DNA from 3 places in the Streptomyces diastaticus subsp. diastaticus genome. Region 1 is predicted to be linked to each of the others. Evidence: riboswitches for the same ligand, from Rfam matches in the RefSeq annotation. Region 1 holds a riboswitch; each other region holds the start of a gene.
What was found. A riboswitch is a leader RNA that binds a small molecule or an ion and turns the genes downstream of it on or off. The one in region 1 is predicted to bind cyclic di-AMP.
Positions count from the first base shown of each region.

Region 2: it holds a riboswitch for cyclic di-AMP, as region 1 does, so the genes downstream of both, Sdia_RS14810 (C40 family peptidase) here and Sdia_RS04040 (M23 family metallopeptidase) in region 1, are expected to answer to the same signal.
Region 3: it holds a riboswitch for cyclic di-AMP, as region 1 does, so the genes downstream of both, Sdia_RS23755 (M23 family metallopeptidase) here and Sdia_RS04040 (M23 family metallopeptidase) in region 1, are expected to answer to the same signal.

Region 1 covers NZ_BLLN01000002.1:484,748-489,202, reverse strand. The annotation lists tRNA gene Sdia_RS04050 (tRNA-Met) at 86-159, shown strand; gene Sdia_RS04045 (PP2C family protein-serine/threonine phosphatase) at 356-1,555, shown strand; cyclic di-AMP (ydaO/yuaA leader) riboswitch at 1,819-1,955, shown strand; gene Sdia_RS04040 (M23 family metallopeptidase) at 1,967-3,031, shown strand; gene Sdia_RS04035 (aldo/keto reductase) at 3,416-4,360, shown strand; gene Sdia_RS04030 (PrsW family intramembrane metalloprotease) at 4,411-4,455, opposite strand, start outside.
Region 2 covers NZ_BLLN01000003.1:1,417,926-1,422,380, forward strand. The annotation lists gene Sdia_RS14795 (DUF397 domain-containing protein) at 1-201, opposite strand, end outside; gene Sdia_RS14800 (helix-turn-helix domain-containing protein) at 211-1,074, opposite strand; gene Sdia_RS14805 (ATP-binding protein) at 1,326-1,754, shown strand; gene Sdia_RS14810 (C40 family peptidase) at 1,802-2,275, opposite strand; cyclic di-AMP (ydaO/yuaA leader) riboswitch at 2,279-2,449, opposite strand; gene Sdia_RS14815 (GNAT family N-acetyltransferase) at 3,210-4,424, opposite strand.
Region 3 covers NZ_BLLN01000005.1:1,449,684-1,454,138, forward strand. The annotation lists gene Sdia_RS23740 (bifunctional acetate--CoA ligase family protein/GNAT family N-acetyltransferase) at 1-642, opposite strand, end outside; gene Sdia_RS23745 (HPr family phosphocarrier protein) at 813-1,094, shown strand; partial or broken gene Sdia_RS23750 (GntR family transcriptional regulator) at 1,457-1,663, opposite strand; gene Sdia_RS23755 (M23 family metallopeptidase) at 1,876-2,649, opposite strand; cyclic di-AMP (ydaO/yuaA leader) riboswitch at 2,663-2,816, opposite strand; gene Sdia_RS23760 (M16 family metallopeptidase) at 3,061-4,428, opposite strand; gene Sdia_RS23765 (M16 family metallopeptidase) at 4,445-4,455, opposite strand, start outside.

The sequences.
Region 1 (4,455 bases):
GGGGGCGCCTCGCGCCACCCGCTCCGCCCCGCCGGAGCGGGTGGCGCGAGGCGCCCCCTGGATGGCGTATAGTTGATCTCACCGACGCGGGGTGGAGCAGCTCGGTAGCTCGCTGGGCTCATAACCCAGAGGTCGCAGGTTCAAATCCTGTCCCCGCTACTGAAGGCGAAGGCCCGGATTCCTTTCGAGGAATCCGGGCCTTCGTCGTGTGCGCACCCCTGAGCCGCCCCGTTCGGCGGCCCTCCGGTCGCCGCCGGGCCAGGGCGACGGAAGCATGGGGGAAGCGCTGACGCGGAAGCGGGCGCGTCCGGGCCGGGCCGACCGGGGGCCGGCCGATGGATCAGGAGACGGGCTGGTGGGGAAACGCGGCGACGCGGAGCGGGAGACGGGCCGACCGGCTGCCGAGGAGCCTTCCGCGGAAGGGGCGTCGGCGAGGCGCGGCGGTAACGGACGCACTCCCCTCGGCAACTACAAGAGCGACCGGCGTACGGCGAGCAGATCCCGGGCACTGGTACAGCTGCTGCCCGCGGTGCTGATCGTGGCCGGGGTCATCTTCGACGAGGCGGCGCCACCCCGTTTCAACGCCAGTCCGCTCTACGCCGCCGCGCCCCTGATCGCCGCCCCGTTCTTCTCCCTCCTCGGCACGGTGGCCACCGGGGCCGTCGCGCTGGCCGCGGTGAGCCTCCTCCAATGGCAGGCCGGGACGCTGGGTGAGGTCGACTCGACCACCGAGCTGCTGACCATCCTGACCTGCGGCCTCCTCGCCGTGCTCAGCAACCGGGTGGTGAGCCGCAGCGGCGAGGAACTCGCCACCGCCCGCAACATCGCCGAGGCCGCCCAGCGTGCCGTGCTGCCCATCCCGGCCGAGCGCATCGGCGGCTTCGACGTGGCCGCCCGCTACGAGGCCGCCCAGGCCGACGCGCTCATCGGCGGCGACCTGTACGCCGTGCAGGAGACCCCGCACGGGGTGCGGCTGCTGGTCGGCGACGTACGCGGCAAGGGGCTCGGCGCGGTGGAGGCGGTCGCCGTGGTGATCGGTGCGTTCCGGGAGGCGGCCGAGCAGGAGTCGAGCCTGGAGATGGTCGCCCAGCGCCTCGAACGCGCCCTCGCCCGCGAAGGCGTACGGCGGGAGGGGCTCGACCAGTTCGAAGGGTTCACCACCGCGTTGCTGGCTGAGATCCCGCCTGGGCAGTCCGTCGTCCGCACGGTCAACCGGGGGCACCCCGAGCCGCTGCTGCTCGACAGGGACGGACGGGTGCGCGTGCTGGTGCCGGCCCAGCCCGCGCTTCCGCTCGGCATGGGGGACCTCGGGGCGTGGCCGGACCGGTCGGACACCGCGCCGTTCCCGTCCGGCGCCATCCTGCTGCTGTTCACCGACGGGCTGACGGAGGCGCGCGACCGCCGCGGGGTCTTCTACGACCCGGCGGCACGGCTGACGGGCCGTCGCTTCGGTGCCCCCGACCACTTGCTGGAGACACTTTCCGAGGAGGTCCGCGTGCACACCGGCGGCGGACCGCAGGACGACATGGCGTTGCTGGCGTTGCGCCGCCCCTGAGGCACCGTGGACCGGTGGACGCCACCGAAGGCGCGTCACTGTTGGTGAGCGGGCGAGCGCTCATCGCATAACAACTGACACACCGTCAGGCGGCGTCGTGGTGGTTCTGTGCAGGCGACTCGCCCGAGTCCGCCCCTCGGTGCCCCGGTACGTCCGGCGTCCTGACGCCAACGATCACCTGGAACGGCTTGGAATCCGGCACGGGTGTCTATTAACGTTCGATAACGCAGCGCGGTTGTCCCGGCCGTCACCCGAGACGGCTCCGCGCGCACGCGCCGAATCCCGTAGGGAACCGGGGAACCAATCCTTGGGGTGAATCGGACGCCTTTCGAGGCGCCCGTAGGAGACCTTCCTGCTCCGAACCCGTCAGCTAACCCGGTAGGCGAGAAGGAAGGAAAGGAGAGCGCCCGCGTGGCGTCGAACCGTCCTGCCCCTGAGGCCCTGTTCGTGCCGAACGACGAGGACCGCACCGCCGGCCCCGCGGCCTACGGACCCGCCGGGGGGCCGTGGGAGGAATGGAATCCCACCGAGGAGTCCATCCGTCCCGTCCGCGGCCGGCACCGTGTCGCGAAGCAGCGCGGCGGTGGCCTGGCCCGCTCCTCCACCGTCCTCGGCGTCGGCGTCATCGCCGCGGTGGGCGCCGGCGGTATCGCCACCGCCAAGGAGAAGCCCCCGGTCTCCATCTCCCTGCCCGACCTCTCCACCGTCAAGGCGTCGCTCCCTGACGCCGGTTCGCTGCCGGGCGTCGGCTCCCTGCTGGGGTCGGACGAGTCCGACACACAGGTCACCGCCAGTCCGCTCACCGGCGCCGGGGTCACCGTCGCCGACGCCGAGCAGGGCACCACCGACGCGGGCGAGGCACTGCGGGCCCGCATCATGCAGCAGGCCGAGCACCAGCAGGACCAGGCCGACCAGAGCGTCGCCCGCGCCGCCGAGCAGGCCGCGGCCGAGCAGGCCGCCGCCGAGGCCGCGAAGGTCCAGGAGGCCGCGGAGAAGAAGCTGGCCGAGGAGGAACGGAAGAAGGCCGAGGAGAAGCGGAAGAAGGCGGAGGCCGAGCGCCTCGCCAAGCTCGCCGCCAGTTTCTCGCTCCCCACCACCTCCTACACCCTGACCTCGACCTACGGTCAGGCGGGCGCCATGTGGTCCTCCGGCTACCACACCGGTCTCGACTTCGCGGCTCCCACCGGGACGCCGCTGAAGGCGATCCACTCCGGCACCATCAAGGAAGCGGGCTGGGCCGGCTCGTACGGCTACCGGACCATCCTGGAGCTGGAGGACGGCACCGAACTCTGGTACTCCCACCAGTCGTCGATGTCGGTCAGCGTGGGGCAGAAGGTCACCACCGGCGATGTCATCGGCCGCGTCGGCGCGACCGGCAACGTCACCGGCCCCCATCTGCACCTGGAGATCCACCCGGGTGGCGGCGACGGCGTCGACCCGCTCAGCTGGCTGCGGAGCAAGGGCCTCAACATCTGACGACAGGCCGCCGAGGGGCCGCCCCGGGACGATCCGTACGTCCGGGGCCGGCCCGTCCGGACTGCCTGCCATGGCCGGTCGCGGCTGGGCGTCAAGTGTGTCGGCACCCGCCGCCGGTGTGCGCCTCGGCTGTTCGCCGGTCGCCCTTCCTCCACCCCCTGCTCTCCCGCGCTGCCGCGGCTGCGTCGGCGCGGATCACCGGCCGTGCCGGGGCTGTTGACGCCCCGCACGGGCGGGCTGAACTCCGGCGGTCCTGACGGCTACCCCCCGACGTCAGGGCCGCCGGACCTGTGCGCCTCCTCCGCACGCGGCATCCAGCGCCGTCTCGCCCGGCGCGACCCGACCGGGGGGAATGGGCGCCCGGCCTCGTTTGTTGATCCATCCATGACCTCTCTCCGGCCTCTCGGCAGCTCTGATCTCGACGTCTTCCCGCTGGCCCTCGGAGGCAACGTCTTCGGCTGGACCGCGGACGAGGCGCAGTCCTTCGCCGTCCTCGACGCCTACACCGCTGCGGGCGGCAACTTCCTCGACAGCGCGGACAGTTACTCCTCCTGGGTGCCGGGGAACGAGGGCGGCGAGTCCGAGACCCTGATCGGCAAGTGGCTGGCGTCGCGCGGCAACCGCGACGAGATCGTCGTGGCCACCAAGGTGGGCGGCCATCCGCAGTTCAAGGGGCTCTCCGCCGGCAACGTGAAGGCGGCGGCCGAGGAGTCGCTGCGGCGGCTCGGCACCGACCGGATCGACCTGTACTACACCCACTTCGACGACCCCGCCGTGCCGGTCGAGGAGATCGTGACCGCCCTCGACGACCTGGTGAAGGCGGGCAAGGTACGAGCCGTCGCCGCCTCCAACATCAGCCCAGAACGCCTCCAGGAGTCCCTCGACTTCTCCGACCGGGAGGGCCTGACCCGGTACGCCGCGCTCCAGCCGCACTACAACCTCGTCTCCCGGGACACCTACGAGGGCCCGCTCCAGGAAGTCGCCTCGCGCGCGGGCCTGGCGGCGGTGCCGTACTACGCCCTCGCCAGCGGGTTCCTGACGGGCAAGTACCGGCCGGGCACCTCCGTGGCGAGCCCCCGGGCGGAGGGCGCCGAGAAGCATCTGTCGACCGGGCGCGGCCAGAAGGTCCTCGCCGCCCTCGACACCGTCGCCGAGGCTCACGGCGCCGAGGTGGCGTCGGTCGCCCTCGCCTGGCTCGCCGCCCGCCCGACCGTGGCCGCCCCGATCGCCAGCGCCCGCACGGTCGAACAGCTCCCCGCGCTGCTGGCCGTCGCCGACCTCACGCTGACCGAGGACGAACTGAGGCTGCTCACGGTCGCGTCGGCCTGAACCGGGCGGACCTGAACCGCCCGGATCCGGCCGGGCCGGGGCGCAACGGGTCAGCGGTGCTTCGGGGGTATGTGCGGCGGCGGGGCGTACGGCCA
Region 2 (4,455 bases), on a different contig from region 1:
CCGCCAGGCGGCAGGGGAGAAGAGCAGCGCGGGGCCGGGGGCGTTCTTGGAGTCCCGTACCGCGAGCAGACCGGCATGGGGACCGGAGGTGAGCTCGGCGGTCTCCACGCAGTTGTTCATCCCGGTGCTGCGGCTGCTGCGCCGCCACCGGACGCCTTGCAGTGAGCTGCTGACCGGGACGTACCGAGGCTGTGCGGTCACGGCGCCTCCTTACGGGCCGTCGTCGTGCTTCTCGGCGAGGAGAAGCAGCGAGTCCTCTGCTGAAAGCGCCCGCGCCTGAAGGGAGGCGAAGGCGTCGGCGTATGCCGAGAGGTCTTCTTTCCGTTCCAGATAGAGGCTACTCGTGAGGTGGTCAAGAACGACCAAATCCAGGTCGTTCATGTTCGGAAAGGAGAAGATGACGAAAGGGCCCGTGAGGCCGATGTGTTCACCCGAGGTGAACGGCAGCACCTGGATCACGACGTGGGGGAGGGCCGCCGCCTCCCGTAAGGCGGCCAACTGGCCACGCATCACCTCCGGACCGCCGATCCCGCGGTGCAGCACCGACTCGTCGATCACCGCGCGCAGCTCCAGCGGCGGATCGGCCCGCAACACCTCCTGCCGGGCCAGTCGCACCTCCACCAGCGCGTCCACCTGCGCCGGGGGAACACCGGCCAGCGAGGCCCGGGTCACCGCCCGCGCGTACCGCGGGGTCTGGAGCAGCCCCGGCACCACCGAGGTCTCCAGCGTCCGCATCCATGCCGCCTGCGACTCCAGGCTGATGAAGTCCCGGTACTCCGGCGGCAGCACGCCCCGGTAGCGGTGCCACCAGTGCCGGTGCTCACCGTCCTGTTCGGTGCCGGCCAGGGCCACCAGCAGCTCGCGCAGTCTCGGATCGCGTACGTCGTAGGCGTCGAGCAGGCGGCGCACGTCCCCGGGCTTCACCCCGCTGCGGGCCGTCTCGATGCGGCTCACCTTGGACTGGTGCCAGCCGAGCAGGCCGGCCGCCTCGCCGCTGGTGAGCCCCGCGCGGCCGCGAAGGGCCTTCAGCTCGGCTCCGAGCTTGCGCCGGCGTACGGCGGGACCGTTACGCATGCACGTCTCCTTCCGGTGGCCGGTTCGGTGCGGGCGAAGCCGCCCATGGCACACCCGGAGGACGGGCCCAATACGGTCGCCCGTCGCAGAGTTCACCGCATCGGGCGACAGATATATGCATATCTTGGGGGATCGGCCTACGTGACGGACGACACAGTGGCAGTCTGACAAGAAGGCAACCGGTCCCGCCACACCCCGAGTTCATCCGTCCACGGGTCCGCGACCGGCTCCGAGGAAAGGGCGACGCAGCCATGGCAGACCACCACGAAGCAACCGTCACTCTGCCGAGCGATCCGGCCTCGGTCTCCGCCGCCCGCACCCATGTCCTGACCGTCCTCACCGAGTGGGGACTCCCGGTGGACTCCGAGGTGGCGGACGCCGTCCGCCTGATCATCTCGGAACTGGTCACCAACGCCGTCCAGCACACCCAGGGCCGTTCGCCCACCTTCACCGTCGGCATGGCGCTCGACCAGGACGAGCGGCTGCGGCTCGGTGTCACCGACAGCCACCCGCGCTTGCCCAGACGGCTTCCGGCTGCGGTCCGGGAGGACAACGGCCGGGGCCTGGCCATCGTCCGCTGGCTCACCGCCGAGCAGGGCGGCCGGCTCACGGTCGTCCCGACCCCGGAGGGCGGCAAGACCGTCCGGGTCGACCTGCCCTGGCCCACCGCCGTCGGCTGACCCGTACGCGCACGCCGTGCGTACGGGCCGGCCGACGGCGGCAACGGTCAGTTCACGCGGCCGTACCGCACGTTGCCGGTCCAGATCTTCTCCAGCCGCACCACCGCTCCGCTCTTGGGGGAGTGCCAGATCCTCCCGCCTCCGGCGTAGATGCCGACGTGGTAGACGTTGCCGCCGGAGTGGAAGAAGACGAGGTCGCCCTTGCGCCGGTTGGCGGGGGAGATGCGTTTGGTCCGGTTGTGCTGCTGCGCCGCCGTCCGTGGCAGCGTCTTCCCGGCCTTCTTGTACGAGTAGAGCGTCAGCCCCGAACAGTCGAAGCGGCGTGGGCCCGTCGCCCCGTACTGGTAGGGCGAGCCCTTCTTGGACGAGGCGATCCTGAGCGCCTTGGCGGCGTGGGTGGCCGCCGCCGCCTCGGGCGCGGCGCCGGGGGCCACCAGGGAGGTGCTCATCGCGGCGAGGGAGAGGGCCGAGACCGCGCCGGCCCGGGAGAGCAAGGAGGGGACTCGATTCCGCTCAGTCATGCGTAACCCTTCGTCAGCCGCCTGTGAAGGATGACCTGTCGGGTTCGGACCTGCGAAGTCGCCCGGCCGCCGCGGCGGCTTCACCCCAAGGGCCGTGGGAGACCGTCACCGGTCTGCCGGGCCCGTCGTGCCTGGGTCCTCCACTCCCGCCGATCCACTCGGTGTCGACCTGTCGTCCGGACGGCGGCAGGACTCGGCGTCCGCCCGGACCGCCCCGCCGCTGCGGCGGGGGCTTGTCGTCCTGACGGATCTTCACGTACGGCGGCGCTGTTTCGCGGTAGGGGCGGGCGGTTTGTGCGTTCGGTCGCCCCTGCCCTGTTCGAGTGGGCATGGTGGGCGGCCCGGGCGTGTCCCGGGGATGGCGGAGGGCCGGACCAGCGGCGGAGCGGCCGACGCGCGGACGGGGGCGGACGGCGGGCGCAACCCGGAGGGGCCCGGAGGAGGGGCCCGGAATACACCGTCCGGGGGTAGTCCGTACGGGCCGTTCCGGGCGTGGCGCGCCGGGCGCGTGGCGCGTGGTGCGCTCCGCCGCGAGGCGTACGGCGCTCGGCGGGGCCGGGGGAGCGTGACCGCCCCGCTCTCCGGCGCCCCCGTCGGGTCGAGGAGCGTGCCCGCCGCGCGGCGGCAGCGGTCCGCGCCCTCCGGCTCCGCCCCTGCTCTGAGCCGGCCCCCGGTGACGGGTGCGCGCCGGTACGGGGATCTGGCTCGCCCGTGGCAGGGGCCGGCCCGGCCCGCCGTCGCCGACGTCGTCCCGGCCGGCTGACGCAGGCGTCCGCCCGCCCTCCGGAGCAACGCGTCGGTGAGCGGGCGGGCGCCGGATGGGCCCGGAGCGGCTGAGGCGCGCAGCTCGGCCTCCGCGGCCGGCCGCTCGCCGCCTGCGAAGCCCGCCGGCCGGGGGCAAACGTGCCGGGGCCGGTGGCTGGCGGGCCGCCGGTCAGAACCAGTGCAGGCAGTGCGGGGGGCGTTCGGGGCGGAAGAAGGCGTCGGCGAGGGCGGCCGCGTCAGGGTGGTGGGCCCGTACGTGCCCGGCGCGGACGAGCGTGCTCGGGGCGGTGCCGCCGAGGTAGAGGGAGCCGAGGTCGCTGACGTCCAGGGACAGATCGGGTTCCCGGTCCGTCGGGACGCAGTCGGCCTCGCCGTCCCGGACGGTCAGCAGGTGGCGGCCGTGCTCGCCGAGGAACGGGTCCTCGACGTCCAGGACCAGTTCGCCGTCCACCGGCCAGTCCCGGGCCGTCAGCGCGCGCGGCACGTCCAGGAGCCGCACCCAGAGCCAGTCGGTGTCGCCGCCGGCCTCTCCGGCGCGGAGGTCGGCGAACTGACGGCGCAGCGGGTGACCGGGCGGGAGGTGTTTGAAGACGACGGTGGAGACCAGGTCGTGGCCGAGGACGAACCGGGCCAGGGCGGTGAAGACCGCGTCGTCGGTGGTGATGGTCTCGTCCACCGTCAGGGTTCCGGACTCGACCGCGTAGCTGGCGTACCCGTCGGGGACACCGCCGGTGTCCCGGTGGACGGCGATGTAGCGCGGTGCAGCGGAGACCGGGGCCTGGCCCGCGCGCAGGCGCCACCAGCGGTGCGGCCGGGAGAGCGCACCGGGCTGGGCGCGGCGGTACCGGTCGTAGACCTCCTCCAGGATCTCGCCGCACTCGGACCGGCGCAGCACCTCGACCGTGCCGGCCGGTGCGGGGAGCGCGGGGCGGGCCCGGGGAACCGCGAACGCGGCCTTGTGGCGGGCGACGGTGAGCCTGGTGGTGTACGTCGCGGGGCCGTAGCCGTACCTGCCGTAGATCGGGGCCTCGGAGGCCAGCAGCACGGAGAGGAACTCGCCCTGCTCCCGCAGGCCGGCGAGCTGGTGCCGCATCATCGCCCGCAGCACGCCCTGGCGCCGGTGGGTGGGCAGGACACCGACGGCGGTCACCCCGGCGGCCGGGACGAGGGCCCCACCGGGCAGGGTGAGTTCGAAGGCGTGGGTCGCGGCGGTGCCGACGGGCCGTCCGTCCGCGGCACGGGCGAGCAGGCAGCGGTCCGCGTCGAGCGCCGACCACCAGAGCCCGCCGCCGTCGACCGGGGCCTCCGGGAAGAGCCCGAAGGCGGCGTGGACGGTGTCGACGAAGACGTCGAGATCCTCGTCGGTCGCGGAACGGATCTCCATGGCGGGGTTGCCTCCTCGGGTGCCGGACACC
Region 3 (4,455 bases), on a different contig from region 1:
CGAGCCCGGGGCCAGCAGCCGCTGGACGGACCGGGCCTCTGCGCGCTGCTCACGGGCGTGCTGCACAGCGAGCGAGCGGTCGGTGGGCTCCAGGCCGAACTCCAGGCGGACGACGCCGTCCTCGAAGCTGCGCTTCTGCTGGTAGCCCGCGTCGGTGAAGACCTTGATCATCTTGGTGTTGGCGGGAAGCACCTCGGCGGTGAAGCGCCGGATGCCGCGCTCGCGGGCGACCGCGGCGATGTGCTCCAGCAGGGCGGAGGCGACGCCGCGGCCCTGGTGGGCGTCCTGGACGAGGAAGGCGACCTCGGCCTCGTCGGCGGGGGCGGAGGCGGGCATGCCCCGGCCGTCGACGCGGTCGTAGCGGACGGTGGCGATGAACTCGCCGCCGACGGTGGCCGCCAGGCCCACCCGGTCGACGTGGTCGTGGTGGGTGAAGCGACGGACGTCCTTGGCCGACAGGCGCGGGTAGGGCGCGAAGAACCGGTAGTACTTCGACTCGTCGGAGACCTGCTCGTAGAAGCTCACCAGGCGGTCGGCGTCGTCGGCGGTGATGGGCCGGATGCGCGCGGTGCCGCCGTCGCGGAGCACCACGTCGGCCTCCCAGTGGGCGGGGTAGGCGTGCTGGTCCGACGGGGTGTCCATGGGAGCAGCGTACGGGTCGCGGAGCCGTCGGGCACGGGGCAGGCTGGGCCTTGTCTCCGCGGGCGCCAGGGGGTAGAGGGCGGGAGCGGATGTCCCCGGCCGGGTCGTACGGAGCGGTGTGCGAGTCTGGTCTAGACAACATCGTCCGCTTCGTGAAGGGCAGCTTCAACATGGCTGAGCGCCGCGTCAACGTCGGCTGGGCCGAGGGCCTGCACGCCCGTCCCGCTTCCATCTTCGTCCGGGCCGCCACCGCCTCCGGCATCCCGGTGACCATCGCCAAGCCGGACACCGCCCCGGTCAACGCCGCCTCGATGCTGGCCGTCCTCGGCCTCGGCGTGCAGGGTGGCGAGGAGATCGTCCTCTCCGCCGACGCCGACGGCGCCGAGGCCGCCCTGGAGCGCCTGGCCAAGCTGGTCGCGGAAGGGCTGGACGAGCTTCCGGAGACCGTCTGACGCCGGGGCTGCCCCCGAGGGGTGACGGCTGACCGCGCGTGAGACCCGATTGCCCGGCGGGGGCGCGGAGCCGGTGGAGCGGCCCCGGCACTTCAGGGGGCGGGTGCCGGGAACCGGCGGGCGTCAGTCAGCCGCGTGGCGCTGTCCGCGGGCCGCGGTGTCGCGCTGGAGCCCCGGACGCACCGGGGCGGGCGGCCGTGCCCTCACGGGGGCCGGGGCCCCCTGTACGCGATCCGCTTCGGGCCACCGGGACCGCCTCGCCGGGCCGTCCGGAGCCCGTCGGCGCGGTCGCGGCCGCTCCTCGCGTCAGCCGACGCGCCCCCCGCCGCGCCGGTCATCGGTCACCGGTCACGCGAACCGGAGGCGCGGCACCTCCCGGCCGAGAAGAGGGGCCGGCCGGCGAGGAGGTGGCGCGCCTCCAGGGTGCGCAGTGCCTCGCGCACGGGGACGCGGGAGACGCCGTAGGGGCGGGCGAGCTGCCCCTCGGTGAGGCGGGAGCCGCGCCCGTGGGCGCCGGAGACGATGTCCTGTCCGATCGCGGTGCGTGTCGCTTGCGCCGGAACACCCATGCCCGTCCTCCGCCCGTGGCCCGCGAAACGCGGCCGTCCGGTCCTCTGCCGCGCCCCTAGGACAGGAAGAGGCGCTGTCCGGCGGCTCCGGGTGGTCCGCGAACACCTTCTGGCCGGAAGGCGTGGGGTGGGCACACCGGCCGCGGACAATCCGAAGACCCCGGCTCGGGAGGGCCGGGGTCTTCGGGGAGGAACGGGTCCTACGGGCCCGGTCAGACGTCGACGCCGTGGCCGCGCAGGTAGGCGACGGGATCCATGTCGGTGCCGTAGTCGGCGCCCGAGCGGGCCTCGAAGTGCAGGTGCGGGCCGGTGGAGTTGCCGGTGGAGCCGGAGACGGCGATCTGCTGGCCCGGTGTGACGGTCTGGCCGACCGAGACGGTGGCCGAGGTGAGGTGGCCGTACTGGGTGTAGGTGCCGTCGTGCATCTTGACGACCACCTCGTTGCCGTAGGCACCGCCCCATCCGGTCTGGACCACGGTGCCCGCGCCGACGGCGCGCACGACGCTGCCGGAGGGGGCGTGGAAGTCGACTCCGGAGTGGCTGCCGGAGGACCAGAGGCTGCCGCCGGTCCGGTAGCCGGTGGAGACGTAGGAGCCCTCGACGGGCAGGACATAGCGGTTGAGGCGCTCGCGCTCGGCGGCGCGGGCGGCCCGGATCTTCTCGGCGCGCTCCTTCTCGGCCTTCTGCTTCGCCTCGGCGGCCTGCACGCGGGCGGCCTCGACGGCGGCCTGTTCGGCGGCGGCGGCCTCGGCGGCGAGGCGCTGGGCGGCGGCCTGGTCACCGATGCGGTCGGCGAGGCTGTCGCCGATGGTGATGGCCTGCGTCAAGCCGGTGTGCGCGGGGGCCTCTCCGGCCGCGGCCGGAGAGGCGAGGGTGCCCACCACGCCGGTGGTGGTGAGGGCGGCGACGCCGGCCAGGCCGGCCCCGGTGCGGGTGGCCCGGCGGTTCGTTCGCCGGTGCTTCCCGGTGGGACGGGTGAACGCCATGGAGCGGCTGGTCCTTTCCTTCCTTCTCGCCTACCGGGTTAGCTGACGGGTTCGGAGCAGGAAGGTCTCCTACGGGCCCCTCGCGGGAGGCGCCCGATTCACCCCTGGGACGGTGGGTCCCCGGTTCCCCGGGCTCACGCCCTGCGGGGATTCGGCGATGACTGCCCGTTCGCCACGGGTGTGGCGGGTGCGTCGGCCGGACAGCCGCAGAGACGCTAATGGGCACTTCTGTCGTGCTACAAACCGAACGCCGCTTTTGTTGCGCACACCACAGGACAGACGGGGCGTCAATCCCGCGAAAGGGGCATCCCCACCGAGGCGTGGACATGACGGAACCCCGGTCGCCGTCCAGGGCTTCCGGGGTTCCGCCCTCCGGCTGGGGGATGCCGGCCGGGGCTCGCTGAGCGGACGTCAGCCGGTGACCACGCTGACCTCTCCGATGCCGAGCGCGCGCACCGGCTCGGCGATCCGCGAGGCGTCGCCGACCAGCACCGTCACCAGCCGGTCGGCCGGGAAGGCACTGACCACGGCGGCGGTCGCCTCGGTGGCACCGGTGTCGGCCATCATCCGGTACAGCCGTGCCTGGAAGTCGTCCGGCAGGTGCTGCTCGACCTGGTCGGCGAGGGTGGAGGCGACGGCGGCGGCCGTCTCGTACTTCAGCGGCGCCACCCCGACGAGGTTCTGCACGGCGGTGTCCAGCTCGGCCTCGGTGAGACCCTCGGCGGCCAGGGTGCGCAGCACCTTCCAGAGGTCGTCCAGGGCCGGGCCGGTGGACTCGGTGTCGACGGAGCCGCTGATGGCGAGCATCGCCGCGCCCGTCCCCTCCGGGGTGGAGCGCAGCACCTGGGCGAAGGCCCGCACGCCGTAGGTGTAGCCCTTCTCCTCGCGCAGGACACGGTCCAGACGGGAGGTCAGGGTGCCGCCGAGGCTGTACGTGCCGAGCACCTGGGCGGGCCAGACCCGGTCGTGCCGGTCAGGTCCGACACGCCCGATGAGCAGCTGGGTCTGGACGGCGCCGGGACGGTCGACGACGATGACGCGCCCGGTGTCGTCGGCGGTGACCGGCGGGACCGGGTTGGGCTTGCCCGCGTCGCCCTGCCAGGCGCCGAGGCTGTCGGCGAGCAGGGCGTCGAGGTCGGTGCCCTCCAGGTCTCCGACGATGACGGCGGTGGCGGTGGCCGGGCGCACGTGCCGGTCGTAGAAGGCGCGGACGGCGGCGGCGTCGATCCGCTCGACGGTCTCCGCGGTGCCCTGACGGGGCCGCGAGACGCGCGAGCCGGCCGGGAAGAGCTGCCGGGACAGCTCCTTGGCGGCGCGGCGGGCCGGGTTGGCCTGCTCGTGCGGGATCTCGTCCAGACGGTTGCGGACCAGACGCTCGACCTCGGCCGGATCGAAGGCGGGGGCGCGCAGCGCGTCGGCGAGCAGCCCGAGCGCCTTCTCCAGCCGGGAGACCGGAACCTCCAGGGAGAGCCGGACGCCTGGATGGTCGGCGAAGGCGTCGAGGGTGGCCCCGCAGCGCTCCAGCTCGGCGGCGAACTCCTCGGCGCTGTGCCGGTCGGTGCCCTCGCTGAAGGCGCGGGCCATGATCGTGGCGAGGCCGTCGAGCCCCTCGGGCTCGGTGTCGAGCGGGCTGTCGAGCAGCACCTCCACGGCGACGACCTGCTGGCCGGGGCGGTGGCAGCGCAGCACCGTCAGGCCGTTGTCCAGGCTGGTGCGCTCGGGGGCGGGGAAGGCCCAGGGGCGGGGGGCTCCTCCGGCCGGCTGCGGGTGGAGATCCATGGCGGGGGTGATGACGTCACTCACTGG